DNA from 4 places in the Pseudomonas sp. No.21 genome. Region 2 is predicted to be linked to each of the others. Evidence: predicted binding sites of a transcription regulator. Region 2 holds the regulator's gene; each other region holds the start of a gene.

Evidence for each region. Region 2 encodes FliA, which starts transcription of late flagellar genes. Its sites were predicted from a motif close to CTAAAGTTTNNNNNNNNNNNGCCGNTAA; they were not measured.
Region 1: ACYJSS_RS05710 (flagellar protein MotY) is a predicted target of FliA. The motif match lies at 3,051-3,078, and genes of this name have one in related genera.
Region 3: ACYJSS_RS20255 (methyl-accepting chemotaxis protein) is a predicted target of FliA. The motif match lies at 1,717-1,744, and genes of this name have one in related genera.
Region 4: ACYJSS_RS01170 (methyl-accepting chemotaxis protein) is a predicted target of FliA. The motif match lies at 5,098-5,125, and genes of this name have one in related genera.

Annotation. Positions count from the first base shown of each region.
Region 1 is NZ_BAAJNO010000003.1:13,669-21,006, forward strand. It holds gene bfr (bacterioferritin) at 43-513, opposite strand; gene ACYJSS_RS05695 (bacterioferritin-associated ferredoxin) at 712-930, opposite strand; gene rnt (ribonuclease T) at 1,174-1,848, opposite strand; gene pyrC (dihydroorotase) at 1,845-2,891, opposite strand; gene ACYJSS_RS05710 (flagellar protein MotY) at 3,119-4,057, shown strand; gene ACYJSS_RS05715 (argininosuccinate synthase) at 4,186-5,403, shown strand; gene gloA (lactoylglutathione lyase) at 5,526-5,918, shown strand; gene ACYJSS_RS05725 (PA3496 family putative envelope integrity protein) at 6,085-6,264, opposite strand; gene nth (endonuclease III) at 6,372-7,010, opposite strand; gene ACYJSS_RS05735 (Rnf-Nqr domain containing protein) at 7,027-7,338, opposite strand, start outside.
Region 2 is NZ_BAAJNO010000014.1:102,704-110,041, reverse strand. It holds gene ACYJSS_RS25785 (protein-glutamate methylesterase/protein-glutamine glutaminase) at 1-422, opposite strand, end outside; gene ACYJSS_RS25780 (chemotaxis protein CheA) at 463-2,739, opposite strand; gene ACYJSS_RS25775 (protein phosphatase CheZ) at 2,751-3,539, opposite strand; gene ACYJSS_RS25770 (chemotaxis response regulator CheY) at 3,559-3,933, opposite strand; gene fliA (RNA polymerase sigma factor FliA) at 4,018-4,764, opposite strand; gene fleN (flagellar synthesis regulator FleN) at 4,761-5,594, opposite strand; gene flhF (flagellar biosynthesis protein FlhF) at 5,667-7,028, opposite strand; gene flhA (flagellar biosynthesis protein FlhA) at 7,044-7,338, opposite strand, start outside.
Region 3 is NZ_BAAJNO010000009.1:225,244-232,581, forward strand. It holds gene ACYJSS_RS20250 (HD-GYP domain-containing protein) at 133-1,353, opposite strand; gene ACYJSS_RS20255 (methyl-accepting chemotaxis protein) at 1,793-3,109, shown strand; gene ACYJSS_RS20260 (LysR family transcriptional regulator) at 3,199-4,089, opposite strand; gene ACYJSS_RS20265 (NADH-quinone oxidoreductase subunit L) at 4,192-5,718, shown strand; gene ACYJSS_RS20270 (YbcC family protein) at 5,715-7,338, shown strand, end outside.
Region 4 is NZ_BAAJNO010000001.1:258,295-265,632, reverse strand. It holds gene ACYJSS_RS01190 (alpha-ketoglutarate-dependent dioxygenase AlkB family protein) at 50-574, shown strand; gene ACYJSS_RS01185 (AI-2E family transporter) at 582-1,649, opposite strand; gene ACYJSS_RS01180 (methyl-accepting chemotaxis protein) at 1,795-3,477, opposite strand; gene ACYJSS_RS01175 (Na+/H+ antiporter family protein) at 3,602-4,921, opposite strand; gene ACYJSS_RS01170 (methyl-accepting chemotaxis protein) at 5,161-7,305, shown strand.

The DNA of each region.
Region 1 (7,338 bases), on a different contig from region 2:
GAAAAGCCCCGCAGATGCGGGGCTTTTTCATGTCCGGAGTCTTTACTCGTCCATCTGCGATTGCAGGTAGTTCTCCAGGCCCACCTTCTCGATCAGGCCCAGTTGGGTCTCCAGCCAGTCGATATGCTCTTCCTCGGACTCGAGGATGTCTTCCAGCAGTTCGCGGCTGCCATAGTCACCGACGCTCTCGCAGTAGGCGATGGCGGCTTTCAGGTCCGGAATGGCGTTCAGCTCCAGCTTCAGGTCGCTGGCGAGCATTTCCTTGGTGTTCTCGCCGATCATCAGCTTGCCCAGGTCCTGCAGGTTGGGAATGCCTTCCAGGAAGAGGATGCGCTTGATGAGCTTGTCGGCGTGCTTCATCTCGTCGATGGACTCGTGGTACTCGTGCTTGCCGAGTTTCTCCAGGCCCCAGTCCTCGTACATGCGCGCGTGCAGGAAATACTGGTTGATGGCCACAAGTTCGTTGCCGAGGATCTTGTTGAGATGCTGGATGACTTTCTTGTCGCCTTTCATGTGGAGTCCTGCCGTGCAAATGGGTGTCAGTGGTCGAATTTTATCCAGTTGCCGGGCAAAGTCAACGTAAGTTATTGATATGTAAGATAATTTGAATGTGAATAAGAATGTTTAGATTCCGCGTCTTGGTGCTAACTGCTTGAATTGCAGGCATAAAAAAACCGGACGCCAGGTCCGGTTCTTCAAAACTTCTTCAACTCACGCAGGCACGAAACTCGCAGGGTAGGCGAGGGATGCCTGGCTGCTCCGTACGTCCGAGAGGGTTTCACGCACGACCTGCTTGGCGAGGCAGGCACACTTGCCGCATTGGGTGCCGACGCCGAGGGTCTCGCGGACCTCGCGGTAGCTGCAGCAGCCTTCATAGATCGCATCACGAATGTGGCCGTCAGTGACACCTTGGCAGAGACAGACGTACATGGGTGGGCTCAATGCTCGGTTGTGGGCTTGATGGAAAGCGATACTAATCAGAATGAGAATGATTGTCAAAGTCCGTTCGTCAGGCCCCGTCCCAGAGCGTTTCCGTGGGGGCGGCTGGTTCCAGGCCGGTAGTGAGAGGACGCAGCGTCATAGCGCTTGGCGCCAAGCTGCGGTCGATTCCAGGCAGAAGAAAACCCGGCATCGCCGGGCTTCCTTATATAGAGGGCGTTGGGGGGCGTGACGTCAGTCGTCGTCTTCCATCCAGCCGCCCATCTCCTTCCAGCGATTGACGATGCCGCAGAACAGCTCGGCGGTCTTCTCGGTGTCGTAGCGCGCGGAGTGGGCTTCGCGGCCATCGAACTCGATGCCGGCCACCTGGCAGGCTTTCGCCAGTACGGTCTGGCCGTAGGCGAGGCCCGCGAGGGTCGCGGTGTCGAAGCTGGAGAAGGGGTGGAAGGGGTTGCGCTTGATGCCGGTCCGGTTCACCGCCGCGTTGAGGAAGCCCAGGTCGAAGCTGCTGTTGTGCCCCACGAGGATGGCGCGCTTGCAGCCGCTGGCCTTGATCGACTTGCGCAGGCCCCGGAAGATCTCGTTCAGCGCGTGCTCCTCGCTAACCGCCATGCGCAGCGGGTGGTCGAGCTTGATGCCGGTGAACTCCAGCGCCGCCTGTTCGATGTTGGCGCCCTCGAAGGGCTCGACGCGGAAGAAGTGGGTGTGATCCGGGTAGAGGAAGCCCTGTTCGTCCATGGCGATGGTGGTCGCCGCGATCTCCAGCAGGGCGTCGGTGGCGGCGTTGAAACCGCCGGTCTCGACATCCACTACCACGGGCAGGTAGCCACGGAAGCGGGCGGCCATCGGGTGGCGGGGACCTTGCGGCAGGTTGCCGTCGAGCTCTTCGTCGTACAGGTCTTCGCTCACGCGTTGTCCTCCAGCAGGCGCCAGCGCAGCGTCTCGCCAGCGCGCAGCGGAATCACGGTCTGCTCGCCGAGCGGCAGGCTCGCAGGGGCGGTCCATTCTTCACGGACCAGGGTGATGGTGTCGGTGTTACGCGGCAGGCCGTAGAAGTCCGGGCCGTTCTTGCTGGCGAAGGCCTCCAGCTTGTCCAGCGCGTTGCGCTGCTCGAAGGCCTCGGCATAGAGCTCGATGGCGGCGTAGGCGGTGTAGCAGCCGGCGCAACCACAGGCGGCTTCCTTCGCGTGCTTGGCGTGGGGGGCCGAGTCGGTGCCGAGGAAGAAGCGCTCGCTGCCGCCGGTGGCCGCGTCCAGCAGGGCTTCCTGATGCACGTTGCGCTTGAGGATCGGCAGGCAATAGAAGTGCGGGCGAATGCCGCCGACCAGCATGTGGTTGCGGTTGTACAGCAGGTGGTGTGCGGTGATGGTGGCACCGACGTTGGCCGAGGCCGATTCCACGAACTGCACGGCATCGCGGGTGGTGATGTGCTCGAAGACTACCTTCAGGGTCGGGAAGCGTTCGACCACGCGACGCAGATGCTCGTCGATGAAGACCTTCTCGCGGTCGAACACGTCGATTTCGCTGCGGGTGACCTCGCCGTGCACCAGCAGCAGCATGCCGACTTCGGCCATGGCTTCCAGGGCCGGGAAGATCGTGTCGATGCGGGTCACGCCCGAATCCGAGTTGGTGGTCGCGCCGGCCGGGTAGAGCTTGGCGGCATGGACGAAGCCGGAAGCCTTGGCCGCACGGATGTCCTCGGGGCTGGTGCGATCGGTGAGGTAGAGCACCATCAGCGGCTCGAAGCGGCTGCCGGCCGGGCGGGCGGCGAGGATGCGCTGGCGATAGCCGTCGGCCTCTTCGGCGTTGCGCACCGGTGGCACCAGGTTGGGCATGATGATGGCGCGGCCAAAGGTGCGCGCGGCATCGGCGACTGTGTGGGACAGCACGGCACCATCGCGCAGATGGATGTGCCAGTCGTCGGGGCGCAGCAAGGTCAAACGGTCGGACATGGGGGGCTTCCAGGCGGGCAAAACTCGTCGTGCATGCTACCGGAAAAGCTTTTTCGGGGCACGCGGGGCTTGTGTTTCAGGGCATCGGCGGCTGTTCACGATGTGACGGGGGAGGGCGCCACGGCTGGCCCTCTCCTACAAGGACGTGCGTCGAATCCACTCAAGTTTTGCCCTACGCCACCGATAGCCCAGGGGAGTGCAGAAATTTCCCCGTGGAGCCCGCCGCCGTGCGCCAGCGCTATGTCGCCCTGCTCAGCCTGTTCGCCAGCCTTCCGGCCATGGCCATTACCTTCCAGACGCGCCTGGAGAAGGCCGAGTGGACGGTCGAGGGGGACAAGTTCGAATGCCGCCTGTCGCAACCGATCACCGATTTCGGCAGCGGCGAGTTCGTACGTCGCGCCGGTGAACAGGTGACGTTCCGCATCAAGGCCCGCGAGCGCTGGCTGGGGGCAGGCTCCGCCACCCTGCTGGCCGCTGCGGCGCCCTGGCAGCCCGGACGCGGCGATATCAACCTCGGCGCGGTCAGCGTCGGCAATGGCGATGTCCCCTTCAACAGTTCCCAGCTCCAGGGCGGCCGCCTGCTGGCCGGCCTGCTGGAAGGGCGCAGCCCGCTGGTGCGCCACCGCACCCTGCAGGGTGGGGATGCCATCGAAGTGCGCCTGTTGCCGGTGAAGTTCAACAAGGCCTACAACGACTACCTCGCCTGCACGACCAAGCTGCTGCCGGTCAACTTCGACCAGATCAAGAACGCCCAGGTCGGCTTTGCCGGCGGCGGCACGGCGCTGGACGAGATGGCGCGGGCCCGGCTGGAGATCATCCTCGACTACCTGAAGGCCGATCCCAGCGTCAATCACCTCGAAATCGACGGCCACTCCGACAACGCCGGCAACCGCCTGACCAACCGCGACCTGTCGCGCCGCCGCGCCCTGGCCGTCTACGACTACTTCAAGGCCAACGGCATTCCCGAGTCGCACATGGTCATGCGCTTCCACGGCGAGCGCTATCCGCTGGTGCCCAACAACAACGAGGCCAACCGCGCGAAGAACCGCCGCGTCACCCTCAGCCTGTCCCGCGAGGCCGAGGCGCCCCCTGCCGAAGCCCCTGCAGCGGCGCCCGCGCCGATCATCCCCGAGGCCGACAAGGCCACCCAGGGCGCCGCCTCCTGAATCCTGCCCGGGTCGATTGGACGAAAGAATCTGTCGCTTGGTCGTCATTGCCTGTCGCGCCACTGTAATTTGGCCGCCAGGGTCAGTAGAATCACGGGTTTTTCGTACAACCCCGTGGAGTTGATGGCATGGCGGACGTGAAGAAGGTTGTCCTGGCGTATTCCGGTGGCCTGGACACCTCGGTAATCCTCAAGTGGCTGCAAGACACCTATAACTGCGAAGTGGTGACCTTCACCGCCGACCTCGGTCAGGGCGAAGAGGTCGAACCGGCCCGCGCCAAGGCCCAGGCCATGGGCGTCAAGGAAATCTACATCGACGACCTGCGCGAAGAATTCGTCCGCGACTTCGTCTTCCCGATGTTCCGCGCCAACACCATCTACGAAGGCGAGTACCTGCTGGGTACCTCCATCGCCCGCCCGCTGATCGCCAAGCGCCTGATCGAGATCGCCAACGAGACCGGCGCCGACGCCATCTCCCATGGCGCCACCGGCAAGGGCAACGACCAGGTCCGCTTCGAGCTGGGCGCCTACGCGCTGAAGCCGGGCGTGAAGGTGATCGCCCCCTGGCGCGAGTGGGACCTGCTGTCCCGCGAGAAGCTGATGGACTACGCCGAGAAGCACGCCATCCCGATCGAGCGCCACGGCAAGAAGAAGTCCCCGTACTCCATGGACGCCAACCTGCTGCACATTTCCTATGAGGGCGGCGTGCTGGAAGACACCTGGACCGAGCACGAAGAGGACATGTGGAAGTGGACCAAGTCGCCGGAAGCGGCGCCGGACACCCCCACCTACATCGAGCTCACCTACCGCGCCGGTGACATCGTCGCCATCGACGGCAAGGACATGACCCCGGCCCAGGTGCTGACCGAGCTGAACCGCGTCGGTGGCGAGAACGGCATCGGCCGCCTCGACATCGTCGAGAACCGCTACGTCGGCATGAAGTCCCGTGGCTGCTACGAGACCCCCGGCGGCACCATCATGCTGCGCGCCCACCGCGCCATCGAGTCCATCACCCTGGACCGCGAAGTGGCCCACCTGAAAGACGAGCTGATGCCCAAGTACGCCAGCCTGATCTACACCGGCTACTGGTGGAGCCCCGAGCGCCTGATGCTGCAGCAGATGATCGACGCCTCGCAGAGCAACGTGAACGGCGTGGTACGCCTGAAGCTCTACAAGGGCAACGTCATCGTGGTCGGCCGCAAGTCCGACGACTCGCTGTTCGACGCCAACATCGCGACCTTCGAGGAAGACGGCGGCGCCTACAACCAGGCGGACGCGGCGGGCTTCATCAAGCTCAACGCCCTGCGCATGCGCATCGCCGCCGGCAAGGGTCGCAAGCTGTTCTGAGCTGTAAGCCGAGAGCTTGGAGCAGGAAGACTTCCCGCTTCGGGCTTCCGGCTTTAAGCTGCCTTCCAAGCCCCGGTCACGAGCCGGGGCTTGTCGTTTCAAGCCAATGAGGAGAAACCGAGATGCGACTGCTGCATACCATGCTGCGCGTCGGCGACATGGACACATCCATCGCCTTCTACACCGAAGTCCTGGGCATGACCCTGCTGCGTCGCAAGGACTACCCGGACGGCCAGTTCACCCTGGCCTTCGTCGGCTACGGCAACGAAGCCGAGAACAGCGTCATCGAGCTCACCTACAACTGGGGTGTGGACAGGTACGAGCTGGGCACCGGCTATGGCCATATCGCCCTGGAAGTGGCCGATGTCTACAAGGCCTGCGAAGACATCCGCGCCCGTGGCGGCAAGATCACCCGCGAGCCGGGTCCAATGAAGCACGGCACCAGCATCCTGGCTTTCGTCGAAGACCCGGACGGCTACAAGATCGAACTGCTCTCGCCTTCGCGCAACGACTGAGCGCCTCGATCCCGAAGAGCCCCGCCGATGCGGGGCCTTCTTGCCTGTGGACCCGGGCTCCAAGCCCCACCCCGTCATCCCCGCGAACGCGGAGAGCCACTGAAAGCCCTTTCTGCTGGCCAACAAAAAGCCCCGCATCGGCGGGGCTTTCGGGCGGCTTCACAGATCAGAAGTCGAAATCGTAGTCGGACAACTGCTTCTGCAGGCGGCGCTCTTCCAGGTAGTTGTCGATGATGCGGCGCTTGGTCAGGTTGGTCTTGGCAGCTTCGACGGGAGTTTCGCCTTCATCGCTGTCTTCGGCGACGAAGTCTTCCTCGGTCTCGATCTCTTCTTTGCCTGTGCTCATACGGTCACTCCACGATGCGGGGCGCTATTGGCGCACCTTATAGCGACAAAGCCGGAGCCGGTAAAAAAGATTTTTTCAATCGAAACATTGGGCGATTCAATGAAGCTTCAATCGTCCGAGGTTTTCGCCTTGTATTCGCACAGGTCCTCGATCCGGCACGCGCCGCAGCGCGGCTTGCGGGCCACGCAGACGTAGCGGCCATGCAGGATCAGCCAGTGGTGGGCGTCGAGCAGGTAATCCCTTGGTACGAATTTGAGCAGCTTCTTCTCCACCTCCAGCACGTTCTTGCCGGGGGCGATGCCGGTGCGGTTGCTGACGCGGAAGATGTGCGTGTCCACCGCCATGGCCAACTGGCGGAAGGCGGTGTTGAGCACCACGTTGGCGGTCTTGCGACCGACGCCGGGCAGGGCCTCCAGCGCCTCGCGCTCCTGCGGCACCTGGCTGCCGTGCTTCTCGACGAGGATGCGGCAGGTCTCGATGACGTTCTTCGCCTTGCTGTTGTAAAGGCCGATGGTCTTGATGTACTCCGACAGCCCCTCCACGCCCAGCGCGTAGATGGCTTCCGGCGTATTGGCCACCGGGAACAGCCTGGCCGTGGCCTTGTTCACCCCGACATCGGTGGCCTGGGCGGAGAGGATCACCGCGATCAGCAGTTCGAAGGGCGAGGAATAGGCCAGCTCGGTCTTGGGCTCGGGGTTGTCCTCATGCAGGCGGCGGAAGATTTCCAGGCGTTTGGCGGCATTCATGGTCGACGGCTTCTGATTAGGGTTTGAGGCGCACGAGCGCCAGGAGCAGGCCGAGGAGGATAAGGCCTCCCGGTGCCGAGACGAAGAGCGGCAGGCCATCGGCTGCGGCCTGCCAGTGCAGGGCGCCGAGGCCCAGCCATTCGCCATGGGCCAGCAGGCTGGCATGGCCGAGCAGTTCCCGCAGTGCGCCCAGCGCCAGGGCGAACGATGCGAACACCAGCCCCTGGCGCAGGCCCGCATCGGGGCCGCCGGGCTCGCTCGCCACCAGCAGCAGGCAAGGCAGCGCCAGCAGGGCGAGGAAGGGGCCCAGGGCCCGATGCAGTTCGAA
Region 2 (7,338 bases):
GGGCTGTAGCTGCTGTAGCGACGGTTGCTACGCGCGATGCTGTGGACCTTCTCGCAGAGCAGTTGCTTGACCTTGTCGGGGTTGCGCGAGATGTCCTCGAAGTTCTTCGGCAGGAAATCCACAGCACCCGCGTCCAGGGCGTCCAGGGTCACCCGGGCGCCTTCGTGGGTCAGGGAGGAGAACATCAGCACGGGGGTCGGGCAGCGCTGCATGATGTGCCGCACTGCGGTGATGCCGTCCATCATCGGCATCTCGTAGTCCATGGTGATCACGTCCGGCTTGAGCGCCAGCGCCTGGTCGATGGCCTCGCGGCCATTGGTGGCGGTACCGATCACCTGGATATTGGGGTCGGCGGACAGAATCTCCGAAACGCGACGACGGAAGAACCCGGAGTCATCAACCACCAGAACCTTGACTGCCATAAACACTCCTAACAGGCGGCCCGACGGGCCGCCTAAACGATCAACCGCGGCGCGCGTAGCGCTTGAGCATGCTCGGCACGTCGAGAATCAGGGCGATGCGCCCATCACCGGTGATGGTCGCGCCGGACATGCCGGGCGTACCCTGGAGCATCTTGCCCAGGGGCTTGATCACCACCTCTTCCTGGCCGACCAGCTGGTCCACCACGAAGCCGATGCGCTGGGTGCCCACGGAAAGGATCACCACATGGCCTTCGCCCTGTTCCTCATGGGCGGCATCGCGAACCAGCCAACGCTTGAGGTAGAACAGCGGCAGTGCCTTGTCGCGGACTATCACCACTTCCTGGCCGTCCACCACGTTGGTGCGCGACAGGTCGAGGTGGAATATCTCGTTGACGTTGACCAGCGGGAAGGCGAAGGCCTGGTTGGCCAGCATCACCATCAGGGTCGGCATGATCGCCAGGGTCAGCGGCACCTTGATGACGATCTTCGAGCCCTGCCCCTTCTGCGAGAACACGTTGACCGTGCCGTTGAGCTGGGAAATCTTGGTCTTCACCACGTCCATGCCGACACCACGGCCGGACACGTCGGAAATCTCGGTCTTGGTCGAGAAGCCCGGGGCGAAGATCAGGTTGTAGCACTCCAGATCGGTCAGGCGGTCGGCAGCGTCCTTGTCCAGCAACCCCTTCTCCACCGCCTTGGCGCGGAGGATGTTGGCATCCATGCCCTTGCCGTCGTCGGTGATCATCAGGAGGATGTGGTCGCCTTCCTGCTCGGCGGAGAGCACCACGCGGCCCGTACGCGGCTTGCCGGCGGCCTCGCGCTCCTCGGGCGTCTCGACACCGTGGTCGACGGCGTTGCGCACCAGGTGGACCAGCGGGTCGGCCAGGGCTTCGACCAGGTTCTTGTCGAGGTCGGTCTCCTCGCCCACCAGCTCGAGGTTGATCTCTTTCTTCAGGTTGCGCGCCAGGTCGCGGACCAGGCGCGGGAAGCGGCCGAAGACCTTCTTGATCGGCTGCATGCGCGTCTTCATGACGGCGGTCTGCAGGTCGGCGGTGACCACGTCGAGGTTGGACACGGCCTTGGCCATGGACTCGTCGCCACTGTTGAGGCCCAGGCGCACCAGGCGGTTACGCACCAGCACCAGTTCGCCGACCATGTTCATGATCTCGTCCAGGCGCGCGGTGTCCACGCGCACCGTGGTCTCGGCTTCGCTGGCGGGAGACGCGGCCTTGTCGGCCGCCGCCGGTGCAGGCGCCGCTGCGGGTTTGGCAGCCGGCTTGGGCGGCTCGGCGGCCTTCGGAGCCGCCGGCTTCGCGGCGGCAGCAGGCTTGGCGGCCGGTGCGGCAGCGGGCTTGGCCGGTGCAGCGGGTTTGGCAGGCGCGACCTCGGCAGCTTCGGCAACGAACTTGCCCTTGCCGTGCAGTTGATCGAGCAGCGCTTCGAATTCGTCGTCGGTGATGTTGTCGCCGGCACCGGCACCGGGTGCAGCCGCCTGCGGGGCGGGCGCGGCGGCAGCCGGTGCAGCGGCTTCCGTCGCAGCGAACTTGCCCTTGCCGTGCAACTGGTCGAGCAGCGCTTCGAACTCGTCGTCGCTGATCTCGTCGCCCCCACCGGCAACCGGTGCGGCAGGCGCAGGTGCGGCCGGTTTCGCCGGCGCGGCGGCTTCCGTCGGCTCGGCAACGAACTTGCCCTTGCCATGCAACTGGTCGAGCAAGGCTTCGAATTCGTCGTCGCTGATCTCGTCGCTGCCGGCAGCGGCGGCGGCAGGCGATACGGGGCTTTCGGCAGCTGGCGCGTCGAGCACGTTCAGCAGTTGCTCGAACTCGCTGTCGGTGATGTCGCCGGATACAGCGGGAGCGGCCTCGGCGACAGGTTCAGGCTCGGGCTCGTACTCCGGCTCGGCAGCGGGCGATTCCTCGTCGTCGCCACCCGGCTCGGCCAGCCGCGCCAGGGCGGCGAGCAGTTCGGGGGTGGCCGGCGTCGGCTCGGCACGCTCACGCACCTGGCTGAACATCTCGTTGACGGTGTCCAGCGCCTGCAGGACCACGTCCATGAGCTCCGCCGTCACGCGGCGTTCACCCTTGCGCAAGATGTCGAACACGTTCTCGGCGATGTGGCAGCACTCCACCAGCGCATTCAGCTGGAGGAAACCGGCACCGCCCTTGACCGTGTGGAAGCCGCGGAAAATGGCATTGAGCAGATCCATATCGTCCGGACGGCTCTCGAGCTCGACCAGCTGTTCGGACAATTGCTCCAATATTTCGCCGGCCTCAACCAGGAAGTCCTGGAGGATTTCTTCATCGGCGTCGAAGCTCATTCGGTTGCTCCCTAGAATCCAAGGCTGGATAACAGATCATCGACATCGACCTGACCGGACACGACATCATCACGCTTATCGGCATTGATCTGCGGACCTTCACCCCTGGAAGGCTCTTTTTGTTTTTCTTTTTCAGCCACGAGCTCCGCACGGTCGTGCTGGATGCCGGCGAAACGATCGACGTCGCTGGCCATCAGTACCAGTTTCACCAGATTGCTCTCGACTTCGGTGACCAACTGGGTAACGCGCTTGATCACCTGCCCCGTCAGGTCCTGGTAGTCCTGAGCGAGAAGGATGTCGTTCATTCTGGACGAAAGCTGCTCGGTGTCGCGTTGACTGCGAGCAAGGAAGGTCTCGATACGCTTGGCCAGGTCGCGGAAGGCATCCGCGCCAATTTCCCGACGCATGAAGCGGCCCCACTCCTCACCCAGGCTCTGGGCTTCGTCGCCCAACCCGTTGAGCAGCGGCGCGCTCTCCTCCACCAGGTCCATGGTCCGGTTGGCAGCCTTCTCCGTCATCTTCACCACGTAGGAGAGACGATCGGTGGCATCGGCGATCTGCGAGACCTCGGTGGCGTGGGGCAGATGCGGGTCGATCTGGAAGTTGACGATCGCGGTGTGCAGCTCGCGCGTCAGCTTGCCGACTTCCTGGTAAAGCCCACGGTCACGGACCTTGTTGAGTTCATGGATGAGTTGCACGGCATCGCCGAAATTGCCTTTTTCAAGGGTCTCGACCAGCTCGCGCGCATGGTTTTTCAGGGTCGACTCTAGGTCTCCCGATTGGGAATCTTTCTGGTCCATGGCGTCCTCGCGACTGGCATCAGCCGTTGACCCGTTCGAAGATCTTCTCGATCTTCTCTTTGAGCACCTGGGCGGTGAAAGGCTTGACCACATAGCCATTCACACCGGCCTGGGCCGCTTCGATGATCTGGTCACGCTTGGCCTCGGCCGTCACCATCAGCACCGGCAGGTGCTTGAGGCGCTCGTCGGCACGCACGGCGCGCAACAGATCGATCCCGGTCATGCCGGGCATGTTCCAGTCGGTGACCAGGAAATCGAAATTGCCACTGTGCAGCATGGGTAGAGCGGTGGTGCCATCATCGGCCTCTGCGGTATTGGTGAAACCCAAGTCACGCAGGAGGTTCTTGATGATGCGTCTCATCGTCGAGAAATCGTCCACGATGAGGATTTTCATGTTCTTGTCCAAATCGACCTCCGTACAGTCCTAAACGCCCCCGAATAACGGGGGCGTCGATCAATCGAAAAACCGGCGTGCCGATCAGTGTGCTCGCCACTCGCCCAGCCGCGACCGCAAACGCGCAGCACATTGGCTGTGCAACTGGCTCACACGCGATTCACTGACCCCCAGCACTTCGCCGATTTCCTTCAAATTCAGCTCTTCGTCGTAATACAGCGCCAGTACCAGGCGCTCTCGTTCCGGCAGATTGGCGATGGCGTCAGCCAGCGCCGCCTGGAAGCGTTCGTCTTCCAGATCATTCGAAGGTTCGAGATGGGTGACTCCGGTATCTTCGTGCGTCGCGCCATGCTCACCGTCCTGCAACAGGTCGTCGAAGCTGAACAGGCGACTGCCCAAAGTGTCGCTCAGGATGCCGTAGTAATCTTCGAGACTCAATCCAAGTTCGGCCGCAACTTCCTGATCTTTAGCGTCTCGCCCGGTTCTCGCCTCAATTTTCCGGATGGCATCGCTCACCATCCGGGTGTTGCGGTGGACCGAACGTGGTGCCCAGTCCCCTTTCCTCACTTCGTCGAGCATGGCACCGCGGATGCGGATGCCGGCGTAGGTCTCGAAACTGGCGCCCTTGCTGGAATCGTATTTCTTCGAGGCTTCGAGCAGGCCGATCATGCCGGCCTGCATCAGGTCCTCCACCTGCACGTTGGCCGGCAGGCGGCCCAGCAGGTGGTAGGCGATACGTTTGACCAGCGGCGCGTAGCGCTCGATCAGCTGGTGCTGGGAATCCCTAGCCTGTGCCTTGTTGTACATACGAAGTCCACTAGCGGGTGTCATATGGCCGAATCCGCGATCGGTTGCTGCACCAGGCGCTCGACGAAGAACTCCAGATGACCGCGTGGGTTCGCCGGCAGGGGCCAGCTATCCACCTTCTGGGCTATCGCCTTGAACGCCAGGGCGCACTTCGAGCGCGGGAAGGCTTCGTAAACCGCGCGCTGCTTCTGCACGGCCTTGCGTACGGACTCGTCATAGGGCACCGCACCGACGTATTGCAAGGCCACATCCAGGAAGCGATCAGTCACTTTTGTCAGCTTAGCAAAGAGGTTGCGACCCTCCTGTGGACTGTGTGCCATGTTGGCCAATACGCGGAAACGGCTCATGCCGTAGTCGCGGTTGAGGAGCTTGATCAAAGCATAGGCGTCGGTGATGGAAGTGGGTTCGTCGCAGACGACCACTATCACTTCCTGCGCCGCACGCACGAAGCTGACCACCGCATCGCCGATACCGGCAGCGGTGTCGATCACCAGCACATCGAGGTTGTCGCTGATCTCGCTGAAGGCCTGGATCAGGCCGGCGTGCTGCATGGGCGAAAGCTGCACCATGCTCTGGGTGCCGGAAGCGGCCGGCACGATGCGTACACCCCCCGGCCCCTGCAGCAGCACGTCGCGCAGGTCGCACTCGCCGGCGATCACGTCGGCGAGGGTGCGCTTGGCGGTGAGGCCGAGCAGCACGTCGACGTTGGCCAGGCCGAGGTCGGCGTCCAGCAGCATGACCCGGCGACCGAGGTCGGCGAGGGCCAGCGAGAGGTTCACCGACACATTGGTCTTGCCGACGCCACCCTTGCCGCCGGTCACAGCAATCACCTGTACGGGATGCAAACTACCCATTTATTACACCTTGTCTCACGTCGACTGGGCCACTTGGCGGGCTCGTGCCACTCATCCGGAGTGGCTGGGGTTCTAACCGACTCGGCGGGCCGGATTCTGGTACAGGCCGGCGAAGAGGTCGGCCATGGCTTCTTCGCTGGGGTCTTCCGGGGTCTGCAGGCTGACCGCACGGCTCACCAGTTGGTGGCTGCGGGGCACCTGCAGGTCGTCCGGAATCCTGGGCCCATCGGCGAGATAGGCTACCGGGAGATGCTGGCCGATAGCCAGTCCTAAAACCTCTCCCAGGCTCGCCGCTTCGTCGAGCTTGGTCAGGATGCAGCCGGAAAGACCGCAGCGCTTGTAACTATGGTAGGCCGCCTTTAGCACTTGGCTCTGGCTGGTTGCAGCCAGCACCAGATAATTCCTGGCTTTGACCCCTTTGCTGGCCAACGTTTCCAACTGCATTTTAAGCGCAGGATCGGCTGCCGGCAGGCCTGCCGTATCGATCAGCACCACGCGCTTGCGCGCCAGGGGCGCCAGGGCCTGGGTCAGGGACTGGCCCGGATCGACGTGGGTCACGGAGACGTTGAGGATGCGGCCGAGGGTCTTGAGCTGCTCCTGGGCGCCGATGCGATAGCTGTCCATGCTCACCAGGGCGATCTGCTGGGCGCCGTACTTGAGCACGTAGCGCGCAGCCAGCTTGGCCAGGGTGGTGGTCTTGCCCATGCCGGCGGGGCCGACCAGGGCGATCACCCCGCCCTCCTCCAGCGGCTCCTGCTGCGGGGTGCGGATGGCGTGGGCCAGGTGGGCCAGGACCATGCGCCAGGCCTGGCGCGGGTCCTTGACCGAGGCAACGCGCTCCATCAGCGCCCGCGACAGTTCGGCGGACAGGCCCATGCGCTGCAGGCGACGCCAGAGGCCGGCCTGCTGCGGACGGCGGCTCTGCATCTGGCCCCAGGCGATGGAGCCGAGTTGTACTTCGATCAGCTCACGCAGGCCATTGAGCTCGAAACGCATGGCGTCCAGGCTGCGCTGGTCGGCGGCCGCCGGTGCGGCGGGCCTGGCCGGAGCGGCGGCGGGAGACGGGGCCACCGGCGCGGCGGACGGGCGCTCCAGGCGCGACGAACGCATGGCGGCGGCGAGGCTTTCCGGGGACAGCTCCGAGCGGTCGGCGATCAGCTGGCGGTTCTTGCCGGCGTCGGCCTGGCCACCGCGGTTGCTCAGCTCCGCGTGGGCCTCGGCGATGCGGGCCTGGGTGCGGCGCAGCTCGGCTTCGAGGGCCGGGTTGGGCTTGCTCGGCGCGGGAGCCGGCATGGGATAGTCGAGCGCGGCGGTGATCTCCACGCCACCTGCGACCCGACGGGTGCCGATGATGGAGGCATCCGCGCCCAGTTCGTCCCGCACCAGTTTCATGGCCTGGCGCATATCCGCAGCGAAGAAGCGTTTGACCTGCATGGCCTGTGACCTCGGTTAGTTCTGCCCCACAGTCGCGACTATGGTGACCTGCTTGTTGTCCGGTATTTCCTGGTAGGCCAGTACGTGCATGGTTGGCACGGCGAGCCTTGCGAAGCGCGACAGCATCGCCCGGATCGGCCCGGCCACCAGCAGGATGGCCTGCTTGCCGAGCATCTCCTGGCGCTGCGCCGCCTCCACCAGGGAACGTTGCAGCTTCTCGGCCATGCCAGGCTCCAGGAGGATGCCATCCTCGGAGCCTTGTCCGGCCTTCTGCATGCTACTGAGCAATATCTGTTCCAACCTGGGCTCC
Region 3 (7,338 bases), on a different contig from region 2:
GCGCCCAGGAGGCGCCCCCCTGTCCTCGGGGTGCTCGTGAGGGTTGCTGGTGCTCCGCATGGGTGACTCAATGGCTGCGGCCCCAAGACCTGGGGCACGCTCCATGACCCGCCCCTGTGGCAGCTCAGGGCCTCAGAGATTCCCCGGAACCAGTAGCCCCTTGCGTCGATACGCCCCGATATCGATGCCGAAGGCCCCGCTGCTATGCACTTCCCGCACTCGACAGGCCCTGCCGACCGCGACATCGGCGAGGTCCAGTATTCTTTCCTTGCAGGGCTCTTTCTCAGCGTTGCGGACGATCAGAACCCTTGGCTTGAGCTTGTTGCCTGCGGCGCAGCCGATGATGATGCCAACCTCCCCGGTGCTTAGCTCGGCAATCTCCCCGGGGGGGTAGATGCCGACCATGCGTATGAAACACCCGACAATCGCTTCATCGAAATGGCTGTTGGCCGCCTCGAGCAGGATGCGCAGTGTTTCCAGGCTGGATTTGCCCTTGCTGTAGACACGATCACTGTTGATGGCGTCGTAGCTGTCGGCCACCGCGACGATCTTGGCGAAGTAGGGAATCCTGGCGGCATCCAGTCCACGCGGGTAGCCTTTTCCGTCCATCCGCTCATGGTGCGAGTAGGCGACATCGACGGTCGCAGGGGTGATCTGCTGATTGCTCATCAGGAGCTTCCGTCCTTCGGACGCATGGCTCTGCATGATCCGCAGCTCTTCGGCGGTCAGCGCCCCAGGCTTGTTGAGTATTTCGTTCGGCACCTTCAACTTGCCCACGTCATGGAGCATGCCGCAAACACCGATCTGCTCGAGCTGGTAGGCCGGCATACCAAGTTCACGCCCCAATGCGATCGACAGGATGGAAACTCTCAGCGAATGCTCGGCCGTGTAATCGTCGCTGTTCTTGATACGCGCCAGCCACAGCATCGCTGCAGGATTTCGCAGAATACTTTCTACGCATTCCTTGATCACAGCCTTGACTGCGACGACATCCAGCTCCGCCCCCAGTTTCACTGCATTGAGGATACGTAACGACTCCTCGCGCGCCGCATCCCAAACGGGCGAGGCGCGCTCCAGTTCCTGGGAAAAGTCGACCTTGCCGATGGTGGGCGAGAGGGGAGCTGCAAGGTTCTCCGCGAGCTGGCCATGCACACCCAGCGAACGCCGGGCGTCGACCCAGACGTAATCGCAAACCTCCTGCAACAAGCGGATTTCCTGTTGCTGACGGATTCGAAACCCTTGAAATAGAAAATTGGTATCCGTCCAGGGGCGATCCAGCTCCGCCACATACATGCCGATAGTCAGCTGTGCGACTTCGACTTTTATGCGGTCGTTCGTCGCGCTATCAGCCATGAGGGGCACTCCAAAGACTGCAATGAGCAATATCAATTAGCCATCAAACAAGCCGCTCAGAGCCAATTATTTTTGGCTATGGCGCGACTTCACCAGATAAGTGTCAGCGAGGGGCACGGGACTTCATCGAGCCCAAAAAAAGCCCGAGATCCGCGCAGAGGCACCGCAAAGAGTGGATGCAGGCGGCCAGCCAGGGCGGGCCATCCAACACCGGACGCGAACCAGCAGCGGACCATGGCCAACCTGGACGAGGTGAAACGACGGGTCGCTTCTGGGCCCCCTGCAGCCACTCACAGGTTCCCCCGGCACTCATCGGCCCCCGACTGCCCGGGCTGCCTCCACGGCGCGATTTTCATCACGGGCCTCACCCTTGATGGCCCTCGGACGATATCCTGCGAAGAATAGTCCTTCGCCCCTCAACCGTTGCATCGAGGTCACCATGTTCGGTTCACACCTTCGCGCTGAATTGCAGGCCTACAAGAATCGCTTCCAGAACATCGACCAGAAACTGGCGGCGATACGCAGCAGCATGGCGATGATCGACTTCACACCGGCCGGCGAGATCCTGGACGCGAACCAGGCGTTCCTGAACGTCGTGGGTTATCGCCTCGAAGAAGTGGTAGGCCAGCACCACCGGCTGTTTTGCCCTGCGAGCCTGGTGAACAGCCCGGAGTACCGCCAGTTCTGGAGCCGACTCGCGAAAGGCGAGAGCTTCAGCGACCGTTTCATGCGGCTGACCAAGGACGGCCGCGAGATCTGGCTCGAAGCCACCTACATGCCCGTCCACAACGGCGAGGGCCAGGTGGTGAGCGTCATCAAGGTCGCAGCCGACATCACCCGGCAGATCCAGGCGGAGAACAAGCAGATCAGCATGCTCACCGCCCTCGACCGCTCGATGGCCGTGATCGAGTTCAACCTGAACGGGGAAGTGCTGGAAGCAAACGAAAACTTCCTGGCCACCATGGGGTATCGGGCAGAAGAAATCCGTGGCAAGCACCACCGCATGTTTTGCGAGCCTGCCGAGGTCAACAGCGACGGCTATCGCCGTTTCTGGCAACGCTTGAATCAGGGCGAATACATCCACGAAGTCTTCAAGCGCGTGGCCAAAAATGGCCGCGTCGTATGGCTCAGAGCCACCTATAACCCGCTTTATGATGCGGCCGGCAAACTCTATGGAATCGTCAAGTTCGCCAGCGACATCACCGCGCAGGTCGAGCGCCGGAACGCCGAGTCGGCCGCAGCGCAACTGGCCTATGAGATCGCCCAGGAAACGGACGAGGGCTCGGTAAGGGGGGCTGCGACGGTGGATGAGACCATGCAGGTGGTTCGCGGGATATCCGAGGAACTGGACCAGGTCTCCGAGCAGATCAGCGCACTCAGCACCCAGTCGGAACGCATCGGCAGCATCGTCCAGGTCATCAGGGGCATCGCCGACCAGACCAACCTGCTCGCCCTCAATGCCGCGATCGAGGCGGCGAGAGCCGGTGAACTCGGCCGAGGTTTCGCGGTGGTGGCGGATGAGGTTCGCAACCTGGCGTCGCGGACCAGCCAGGCGACCCTGGAAATCAACGAGGTGGTGCAGCTGAACCAGAACCTGACCCAGAGCGTCGTGACGAGCATGCAGGGCAGCCAGGAAAAAGTGAGGAAGGGTGTCGCCCTGGCAGGAGAGGCCGGAGAGGTCATGCTGGAGATCCGCGCAGAGGCGCAGCGGGTGGTGAGCGCGGTCGGCCAGCTACGGGAGACGGTTCAGAACTAGGCCTGGGACCCTGGCCCCCGCGCGGCAACGGCCCGCCTCCGGCCAGATGCGCCCCACCCCGCCCCTGCCCGTGCGCGCCGCCCGCGCCCTCATTTCACGTCGCGTGCCCTCGGCTCGCCGAACATCTCGTCGAGGATATTGAGGTTGAACTGGCGCTGCAGGGTGACGGCGTAGAAGCGTTCGGCGATGTCGGGGACTTCGGCGTACAGCTCCAGTGCGCCGCTGCGCAGTTCGTCCTGCACCACCACGGCAGGCAGCAACGCAATGTCGCCGGAATCCCGCGCCAGCAGGCGCAGCATGGCCATGTCGTCGACCTCCGCGCAGATGTCCGGCTGCACGCCGTGGCTGTTGCAGTAGACCTCGAACTGGCTGCGCACATCGCTGCTGCGGCCGGGCACGATCAGGCGGGCCTGCTGCAGGTCGCGGCGCAGGTCGAAGGGGTGGACATCCCCGCGCGGCGGGCCGATCAGGCACACGGCCTGGCGATCGAGCAGGCGGCACTGCCAGGTGCGCTGGCTATCGGCACTGACCGCCTTGTTGGTCAGCACCACATCCAGCTTGTGCAGGGCCAGGCGCTCCAGCAGCTCGTCCACGCTGCCCGACTCCAGCGTGATGCGCAGGCCTTCGCGGCCGAGGAAGGGGCGCAGCAGGTTTTCCTGGAAGTTCCGCGACAAGGTGGCGACAGCACCGATGCGCAACGTCTGGCTGGCCTGCCGGGTGTTCTGCAGGGTGGTCTGCAGCTCGCTGCCGAGGGCGAAGATGGTATCGGCGTAATCCAGCACCAACTGGCCCGCCTCGGTAAGCCGCAGGCTGCGGCCGGAGCGGATGAACAGCACATGGCCGAGCTGGTCTTCCAGCACACGGATCTGCGTGGAGAGGGCCGATTGCGATACGTGCAGCGCGTCGGCGGCCCGGGTCAGGTTGCCTTCCTTGGCCACGGCCCAGAAGTAATGCAGGTGATGGAAATTCAGTCGGCGCATTTTCGTTCTTCTAAAGTGAACGATCAGTTCTTATCAATCTATTTTTAATAGTTCAAGCACTCTCCGACACTGGCGCCATCCAGTGTTTGCGGAGCGTGCACCATGCCCACCCTGTCTCTTTCCCTGGCCCAGCTGTTGCCCTGGGTCTACGCCCTGGCCCTGCTGCCGGCCGCCTGCATCGGCTCGCCACGCAGGGTCTGGTGGCCGGCCCGCGCAGCGGGCTACCTGGGGCTCACCCTGGTCGCTGGCGCCTGGCTGCAGGCCGCCCTGGACGGGCGAGACAACGACAGGCTGGGTCTTGCGATGGCCGGCCTGGTCGGCCTGCTGGCCATGGTGATCACCGACTATTCGCACCGCTACCTGGACGGCGAGCCGGGGCAACGCCGTTATGTGCTGGCCCTGCTTGGCACCCTGGCTGCCGTGGCGACGGTGGTGACCAGCACCGACCTGTTCCTGCTGGTCGGGGCCTGGATCCTGTCCAGCCTGTGCCTGCACCAGCTGCTCACCTTCTACCGCGACCGCCCGCAGGCCGTCGTGGTGGCTCACAAGAAGTTCCTGGCCAGCCGACTGGCCGATGCCTGCATGCTGCTGGCCACGGTGCTGCTGGTGCGCGCCAGTGGTGACAGCCAGATCGCCGCCATCCTGCAGATGGTCGACGCACGCCTGCAGGCCAGCGGCCAGCCCGGCTGGGATCTGCAACTTGCAGCCCTGCTGCTGGCCCTGGCGGTGATCCTCAAGTCCGCCCAGTTGCCGGTCCACGGCTGGCTGATCCAGGTGATGGAGGCGCCGACACCGGTCTCGGCGCTGCTGCATGCCGGGCTGGTCAACCTGGGCGGGTTCCTGTTGCTGCGCTTCGCCCCGCTGCTGTCCGCAGCCACTCCGGCGCAAAGCCTCCTGGTGCTGGTCGGCGGCCTCACCGCGGTGATCGCCGCCCTGGTGATGATGACCCGCATCAGCATCAAGGTCCGCCTGGCCTGGTCGACCTGTGCGCAGATGGGGCTGATGCTCCTGGAGTGCGGCCTTGGCCTGTACGAGCTGGCCCTGGTGCACCTGCTGGCCCACTCGCTGTACAAGGCCCACGCCTTCCTGGCGGCCGGCGAGACCGTCGCCCAGGCCCGCCACCATGCCCTGCATCCGCAGACGCCCGCGCCCGGGTTGGCCCGGCTGGTGCTCGCCCTGTTGCTGGCGGGCGCGGCGCTGGCCCTGCTGCACGTGCTCTGGACGTGGGCGCTGCCTGGCCATGCGCTGCCACTGGTGGCCCTCGCGCTCCTGGCAATCGGCCTGGCGCCCTGGTGCCTGCGCCGAGGCCAGCTGCCCTATGGACTGGCCATGTTCACCCTGCTGCTGGGCGCCTACCTGCTCTGGCACCAGGCAGCCGGATGGATCCTCCAGCAGCCCCTCGCCGAAGCGCCGCTGCCGCTGAGCTGGCTGGCCGTGCTGCTGTTCCTCGGCCTCTATCTGCTGCAGGCCGTGATTCTCGCCCACCCCCAGGGCGCCGTGGCGCAACGCCTCTACTCCCTGGCCTTCGCCGGCTTCTACCTGGACGAGCATTTCACCCGCCTGACCTTCCGCCTGTGGCCCGTACGCCCGCCGCAGCACCTTCCCTCACCTTATGGAGAACGCCCATGACCGCGCTCGAACCCATCGCCGGCCTCGAACCGGACGCCCTGCACGAGGTCGCTCGCCAGGCCTGCGCCCGGATCGCACCCACCTGGCCGCTGGATCGGATGATCGCGGTCAGCCCGCTGTGGGAGCGTCGGGACCAGGACTGGCCGACCGTCGCCAGGCAGCTCTGGCAGCGCGCCGGCATCCGCTTGACCCTCAGCGCCGCCGACTATCGCCAGGCGTGGCGGGACGGTGGTATCGCCGCGCGCCATCTGCACCTGGCACTGGCCGAGCACGGTGCGGCGGGAACGGCCGCACAGCTGCTGCAGGCACTGGACGCCGCCGAGGAGACCGATCGGGGATTGCCGCTTCTGGAAGACCTGACCGAGCCGGGCATCCCCCTGCCGGGCTGGCCTGTGCTGATCACCCAGCAGATCGGTCAATGCTGCGCCGCCTGGTTCGACCACGAGCAGGCGGACTGGCGCCCGGGCGAGGGAACCGGGCTCTACCAGGCCTGGCGCACCAGCATGCTGGCAGACAGGGGTTTGAGCGTGCTCAGCGCGTGCCGCGACCTGCACCAGCGCATCGTCGAGCTGCCGGAACACCCCCGGGCGGCCCTGGAGGCGGCAGTGCGGCGGCTCGGCTTGACGCCGGGCGACTGGGCACCCTGGTTCGACTGCCTGCTGCTGCGCTCCCTGGGATGGGCGTCCTGGTGCGCCTACCGGCGCTGGCAGGCCCATCTGCAAGGCGAAGACGACCAGACGATGCTCGAGCTGCTCGCCATCCGGGCGGCCTGGGAGTCGCTGGTGGATGACCGTCGGCGTGACGGCGACAGTCGCTGGCAGCGCTGGCGTTCGGCCTGGCAGGAGCGCCTGCTGCAGCCGCCTTCGGCCACCTGGCAGGCTCTGCAGGTGTGGCAGCGGGCCGACGAACTGGCGTGGCAGGAGCGACTGCAGCAGGCGCTGTGCCGGGACACGCCCGCCGAACGGCCGCAGCTGCCGGTGGCCAAGCTGTTCTTCTGCATCGACGTGCGCTCCGAACCGCTGCGGCGCGCGCTCGAACACGCCTGTCCGGAGCTGGAAACCGGCGGCTTCGCCGGTTTCTTCGGCCTGCCGATCGCCTACACCCCGCTGGGCACCCATGCCACGCGCCCGCAGCTGCCGGGCCTGCTCGCCCCACAACTGCAGGCCAGCGACGGCAGTGGCGACGCCATCCGCGATCGGCAACTGGCGCAGGAGCGCCGGGGCCGCCTGGCGCGCCAGGGGAGCTGGCGCCTGTTCGAGCGGCTGCCGGCGTCTACCTTCACCCTGGTCGAGAGCCTGGGCCTGGGCTACGCCGGAGCGCTGCTGGGGCGGACCTACGGCCTGGCCGGCGGCGCAGCCCAGCCGGAGCGCAGCGCCTGGCGCCGCGTCGAATGGCAATGCCTGGAGCCCCGCCTGCTGGACGTGACGCTGCAACAGAAGGTGGAGCTGGCCGAGCGCATCCTCAAAGCCCTGGGCCTCGCGGGGCCGGTGCCGCCGCTACTGGTGCTGCTCGGCCACGGCAGCCAGAGTGCCAACAACCCCCAGGCCGCCGGGCTCGACTGCGGCGCATGCTGTGGCCAGAGCGGCGAGATCAACGCGCGCCTGCTGGCCACGCTGCTCA
Region 4 (7,338 bases), on a different contig from region 2:
GACGCCTGTCCTCGGCATAGAATTTCCCCTTCAGCAAGGATGCCGCCCCATGCACGACACGCCCGACCTGTTGTTCGACCCGCACTTCCTCGATGCCCCGGACGCGCTCTTCCAGCATCTGATGGCCAGCGTCGAGTGGGATACACGGATGCGCGCCCGCCGCACCGCCAGCTATGGCGTCGCCTACAACTACTCGCAGATCGACTACCCCGCCACCCGATTGCCGGATGCCCTCCAGGCCTTGTGCGAGCGGCTGCACCGTCGGCTGGGCTTCCTGCCCAACAACTGCCTGCTCAACCTCTACGAAGACGGCCAATCCTCGATGGGCTTCCATTCCGACGACTGCTCCGAACTGGCCCCGGATACCGGCGTCGCCATCCTCTCGCTCGGCAGCGCACGGCCGATGCATTTCCGCAGCAAGGCGGACCGCCAGCGGGAAGTCACCCGGGAGCTGTTGCCGGGCTCGCTGCTGTACATGGACCAGGCGGTCCAGGCCCAGTGGCTGCACGCCATTCCCCGGGTGGAGACGGCCGGCCCGCGCATCAGCCTGACCTTCCGCCGCATCCTGCGCTGAACGCGGGTCAGGGCAGCCTCACCTGGCGCCGCGTGCTGGCGAACAGGTCCCAACTGGACATGAACAGCGCGGCGATCAGCGGGCCGATGACGAAGCCGTTGAGGCCGAACAGCGACAACCCGCCCAGGGTGGAGAGCAGCACCAGGTAATCGGGCATGCGCGTGTCCTTGCCCACCAGGATGGGGCGCAGCACGTTGTCCACCATGCCGATCACCAGCACCCCGAACACCGCCAGCACCACGCCCTGCCAGGTACTGCCCGAAAGCAGCAGGTAGGCCGCCACCGGCGCCCAGATGATCCCCGAGCCCACCGCCGGCAACAGCGAGAGAAACGCCATGATCACGCCCCAGAGCAGCGCGCTGGGGATGTCCAGCACCCAGAAGATCAGCCCGCCCAGGGTGCCCTGCAGCGCCGCCACCACCACGTTGCCCTTGACCGTGGCACGGACCACGCGGGTGAACTTGATCTGCAAGCGGCGCTTGTGGTTGTCCCCCAGGGGCACCGCCGTGCGGATGCCACGGACGATATCCAGGCCATCGCGCAGGAAGAAGAACAGCAGGTAGAGCATGAGGAAGAAGCCGATCACCACCTGGAAGGTGTCCTGCCCGATGGAGAACGCCTGGGTGGCGATGAACTGGCTGCCCTGCATGGCGCCGCTGACGATGCGGTCGCGCAAGCCGTCGAAGTCGTTGAGGCCGAAGCGGTCGAGCTGGTGCTGGAGGGATTCGGGCAGCACCTCGCGAACCCGCGCGACATAGGAGCCGACGTCCAGCTCGCCGGAATCCAGCCGCTGGTAGAGATCGGCACCCTGCTGCACCAGCAAGGCGGCGATGAGGAACACCGGCAGGATCGCCACCAGCAGGCAGACGCCCAGGGAAATCAGCGCCGACAGGTTGCCGCGCCCGCCCATCCTCAGGGCCAGCCGTCGTTGCAGGGGGCTGAACACCACCGCCAGCACCACCGCCCAGAACACCGCGCCGTAGAACGGCAGGAGAATCCAGCCGAAGGCCAGGGTCACCAGGACCAGCAGCAGGATCAGCGAACGGATTTCGAGGGGGTAGCGGGATTCGGACATGGAGCGGACGCCATCAGGGAGAGTTCCTGATTAGTCCGCCGCGAAGCGGGCAAAGTGCGAAGACTTTACGGGGTGGCGTGTAGCCCGGGCTTCAGCCCGGGGAGGCGAACCGCATAAGGATTCGCCCCCACGGACGGCAACCGGATCAGATGCGGAACTGGCGCACCAGCGCCCCCAGGCGCTCGCCGAGGGCCGCCAGGCTGCGGGCGGTCTGGGCGCCCTGCTGGGTTTCGTCGGCGACGCTGTCAACGGCGACGGCGATCTGGTGCACGCTGCGGTTGATCTCCTCGGCCACGGCGGTCTGCTCCTCGGCGGCGCTGGCGATCTGCGCGTTCATCGCATTGATGGTGCCGATCAGCTGGGCGATGGCGTCCAGCGAGGAGCCGGCCTGGTTGGCCTGTTCGCTGGTGATCTCGCCGGCATCGCTGGAGCGGCGCATGGAGGTCACCGCCTCCTGGGTGCCCTGCTGCAGGCGGTCGATCATGCCCTGGATTTCCTGGGTGCTCTGCTGGGTGCGGCTGGCCAGCGCGCGCACCTCGTCGGCGACCACGGCGAAGCCGCGCCCCGCCTCGCCGGCCCGTGCGGCCTCGATGGCGGCGTTGAGCGCCAGCAGGTTGGTCTGTTCGGCGATGGAGCGGATCACCCCCAGCACGCTGACGATGGACTGCACGTCCTGCTGCAGGCTGTCCAGGGATGCACCGCTCTCGCGGATATCGCCCACCAGCGCATGGATGCGGGTGATGCTGCCGTCCACCACCTTCTTCGCCGCCTGGCCTTCCTGGTCGGTCTGCTGGGCGGCCTCGGCGGCCCCCTGGGCGCTCTTGGCCACTTCGTGGGCGGCGGCGGACATCTCGTTGATCGCCGTGGCCACCTGGTCGGTCTCGTGGCGCTGGCGCTCCATGGCCTGCTCGGAGCGGTGGGCCTGGGCCGACACCTCCCCCACCAGGCCGGTGAGCTGGCCGGTCATGTCGACGATCTGGCGCACCAGGCCGTGGATCTTCTCGACGAAGCGGTTGAAGGAACCGGCCAGTTCGCCCAGTTCGTCATGGCTGTCGGCCGGCAAACGGCGCGTCAGGTCGCCTTCACCGGCGGCGATGTCGTCCAGGTTGGCCTTGATCTGCTGCAGGGGACGCAGGAAGGCGTTGCTCAGCGCGGTGCCGATGATGCCGAACACCACCAGCAGGATCGCGGCGATCACCGCGATGCTGGTGAGGATGGTGCTGATGCGCGCGTCGATCGCCTCCTGCACCACCGCCACCTGGGCCTCCACGCCATCGAGGTTCACCGCGGTGCCGAGCGCCATGTCCCACTTGGGCAGGTAGTAGGTGTAGCCGAGCTTGGGCACCTGCACGCTCTCGTTGCCCGGCAGGGGCGAGCTGTAGAACACGTAGTGGCTGTCATCCTTGGCGACCCGGACCAGCTCGTCGTTGACAGGCACGCCGTTGACGTCCTTGCGGCCCGAGAAGCTCTTGCCCACGTCCACCGGGCTGTCGCCGCGGAACAGGCGGATCACCTGCGAATCGTAGGCGAAGAAGTAGCTGTCCTTGCCGTACTTGATCTTCTTGAGGATCTCGATGGCCTTGTCGCGGGTGGCCATATCGTTGGCCGGGGACGCGTCATAGAGGGTCTGGACCGAGCCCAGGGCGATCTGCATGTAGTGCTGCAGCTCCTGGCGGCTCTCCTGGATCAGCCGTTCGCGGGTTTCCTTCACCTCGCCTTCCGCCAGGTCGAGCAGCACCTTGGCGGCGGCGCCACTGAGCACGAGGGCGAAGAGGATCACCGGCGCGAGCGCCAGCAGCAGGACCTTGGATTTGAGTGTCAGGCGCATATTTCCATTCCTTGAAGGGAGGCAGGCCGGGAAAACGAAACGGGATCGACCGCTTATCGGCAGCCCCGTGAATAGCTGTAGCACCCGGCCGACACCGACGTTCGGCCGGATGGCACGGGGGCTGTCAGAGAAGCATGGCCGCCGCCCAGCCGAATGCCAGTAGCGGCAGGTTGTAATGCAGGAAAGTGGGGACGACCGTGTCCCAGATATGGTCGTGCTGGCCGTCGACATTGAGGCCGGCCGTCGGGCCCAGGGTCGAGTCCGAGGCGGGCGAACCGGCGTCCCCGAGGGCCCCGGCGGTGCCGACGATGGACACGATGGCCAGCGGGCTGAAGCCCAGCTGCATGCCCAGCGGCACGAAGATCGCCGCGATGATCGGCACCGTGGAGAAGGAAGAGCCGATGCCCATGGTCACCAGCAGGCCCACCAGCAGCATCAGCAGCGCACCCAGGGCCTGGCTGTTGCCGATCAGCGCGGCGGAGGCCTCCACCAGGCTGGTCACCTGGCCGGTGGCGCGCATCACTTCGGCGAAACCGGCGGCGGCGATCATGATGAAGCCGATCATGGCCATCATCTTCATGCCCTGGGTGAACAGGTCGTCGACCTCGTTCCAGCGCACCACGCCCGACAACGAGAACACCAGGAAGCCCACCAGCGCACCGACGATCATCGAGTCCAGCCACAGTTGCACCACGAAGGCGACGACGATGGCCAGGCCGGCCACCGCCAGGCTGCGTCGGTCGTACCTGGCCTCCACCTGCTCGGCGCGGGCGATCAGCGCCAGGTCGTAGGTGCGCTTGCGGCGGTAGCTGACGAACACGGCCAGGAACAGGCCGGCCACCATGCCCAGCGCCGGTATCACCATCGCCTCGGTGACGTTCACACCGGTAACGTCGACGCCACTTTTCGCCACGTTGGCCAGCAGGATCTCGTTGAGGAAGATGTTGCCGAACCCCACCGGCAGGAACATGTAGGGGGTGACCAGGCCGAAAGTGATCACGCAGGCCACCAGGCGCCGGTCGATCTGCAGGCGCGTCAGCACGTACAGCAGCGGCGGCACCAGCAGCGGGATGAAGGCGATGTGGATCGGCAGGATGTTCTGCGAGGAGATGGCCACGCCCAGCAACAGGGCGATGAGGCCCCATTTCAGCGCAGCGCCGCCCGCATCCCCGCCACGCTCGACCCGCCCGACGACGCTGTCGGCGAGCGCGTGGGCCAGCCCGGAGCGGGCGATGGCCACGGCGAAAGCCCCCAGCAGCGCGTAGGACAGGGCGACGGTCGCGCCACCACCGAGGCCTTTGTTGAAGGCATCCAGCGTGCCCTGCACGCCCAGGCCGCCGAGCAGGCCGCCCGCCAGCGCGCCGATCACCAGGGCCATCACCACGTGCACCCGGCACAGGCTCAGCACCAGCATGATGGCGACAGCTACAATCACTGCATTCATCCGCTTCTCTCCCGCCTTGCGGTGTCCCGCAAAAAAAGCCGCGTACTCTGCCGAATGAGCGGGCGGGTGTCAAAAGAAACGCCGTGCGAAATACTGGACGCCCTGTGCATAATATTTGCATCCAGATTCGCCGCTCCCATGCATTCCGTATGGAGCCGCATCGCCATGGCAGGCGCATCAAGTTTTTCCCTGCCGCGCCGATAGCGGCTTGCAGTCCGACGAGATAGAAGGAAAGCCCCATGCCGTTCAGTCGCCTGTCCATTCAGTGGAAGATCACCCTGCTCGCCGGCCTCTGCCTGCTGGCCATCGTGACCCTCCTGGTCGGTGCCTCGCTCTACCAGTCCAAGCGCAGCGCCGAGCTGGTGAAGTCCGCGAGTTCGCAGATGCTCGACCAGAGCGCACGCCAGCGCATGCAGGCCCGTGGCGAGCTGCAGGCCCTGCGCATCCAGCGCTACTTCATGGACACCTACCAGTACGGCAAGGGCTTCTCGCGCCAGGTGCTGTTCCTCAAGGACCAGGCCGAGAAGCGCTTCCTCGACGCCTTCGACCTGCGCGAGGACATGACCCGCCAGGTGAAGACCAGCCTGGAGGCCAACCCCAACCTGCTCGGCCTCTACCTGGTGTTCGAGCCCAACGCCCTGGACGGCAAGGACGAGCTGTTCATCGACCAGGCCGAGCTGGGCAGCAACGACAAGGGGCGCTTCTCGCTCTACTGGTCGCAGGCCACCCCCGGCAAGCTGGAGTCCGAATCCATGACCGAGGAGCTGCTCGGCGACAGCAGCCCCATGGCCAGCGGCATGCCCTACAACACCTGGTACACCTGCCCGCTGAAGACCCGCGATTCCTGCGTGCTGGAGCCCTACTACGACGACGTCGGCGGCAAGAAGGTGCTGATGACCAGCATCGCCTTCCCCCTGGAGCTGAACGGCAAGGTGATCGGTGTCATGGGCCTGGACATCAGCCTGGACAGCCTCCAGCAGCTCAGCATCGATGGCAGCAAGGACCTTTACGACGGCCAGGGCCAGGTCAGCATCATCAGCCCCACCGGGCTGCTCGCCGGCCACAGCCGCGACGCCTCGCAGCTCAGCTTCAAGCTGGACAAGGCCTTCGGTACCGACGCCAGCGAGATCGCCTCGGTGGTCACGGCCGGCAAATCCGCCGAAATCGACCACGATGGCGTCCTGCGCGTCATTCAGCCGTTCAAGCCGATCCCCACCAGCGCCGCCTGGAGCGTGCTGCTGGAAGTGCCGGACAAGGTCCTGCTGGGCCCGGCCCTGAAGCTCGAGGCGCAACTCGATGAGCAGAGCGCCTCCAGCAGCCTGGTGGCCACCCTGATCGGCCTCGCCGCCGCCGTGATCGGCCTGCTGCTGGTGTGGCTCACCGCCCTGGGCGTGACCCGGCCCATCCTCGGGGTGGCCGCCATGCTGAAGAACATCGCCAGCGGCGAAGGCGACCTCACCCGCCGCCTGGACTATGCGCGCCAGGACGAACTGGGCGAACTGGCCGGCTGGTTCAACCGCTTCCTCGACAAGCTGCAACCGATCATCGCCGACGTTAAGCGCTCGGTGCAGGACGCCCGCAGCACGGCCGACCAGTCCGCCGCCATCGCCAGCCAGACCAGCGCCGGCATGCAGCAGCAGTACCGCGAGGTGGACCAGGTCGCCACCGCCTCCCACGAGATGAGCGCCACTGCCCAGGACGTCGCCCGCAGCGCCGCCCAGGCCGCCGAAGCCGCACGCGGCGCCGACCACGCCACCCGCGAGGGCCTGGGGGTGATCGGCAAGACCACCAGCGCCATCGAGCAACTGGCCAGCGAGATGAGCGCCGCCATGGAGGAGGTCCAGGGCCTGGCCAGCAGCAGCGAGCAGATCGGCTCGGTACTGGAGGTGATCCGCGCCATCGCCGAGCAGACCAACCTGCTGGCCCTCAACGCCGCCATCGAGGCGGCCCGCGCCGGTGAGGCCGGGCGCGGCTTCGCCGTGGTCGCCGACGAGGTACGCAACCTCGCCAAGCGCACCCAGGACTCGGTGGAGGAAATCCGCCAGGTGATCGAAGGCCTGCAGAACGGCACCCGCGAAGTGGTCGGCTCCATGCACAGCAGCCACCGCCAGGCCCAGGGCAGCGTCGAGCAGGTCGAACACGCGGTCGCCGCCCTGCAGCGCATCGGCGACGCGGTGGCGGTGATCACCGACATGAACCTGCAGATCGCCAGCGCCGCCGAGGAGCAGAGCGCGGTGGCCGAGGAGATCAACCGCAACGTCGCCGCCATCCGCGACGTCACCGAATCCCTCTCCGGCCAGGCCCAGGAATCCGCCCAGGTCAGCCAGGCGCTCAACCGCCTGGCCAACCACCAGCAGGGGCTGATGGACCAGTTCCGCGCCTGATGCGCAGCAGTGGACGCCCACGCCAGGCGTCCA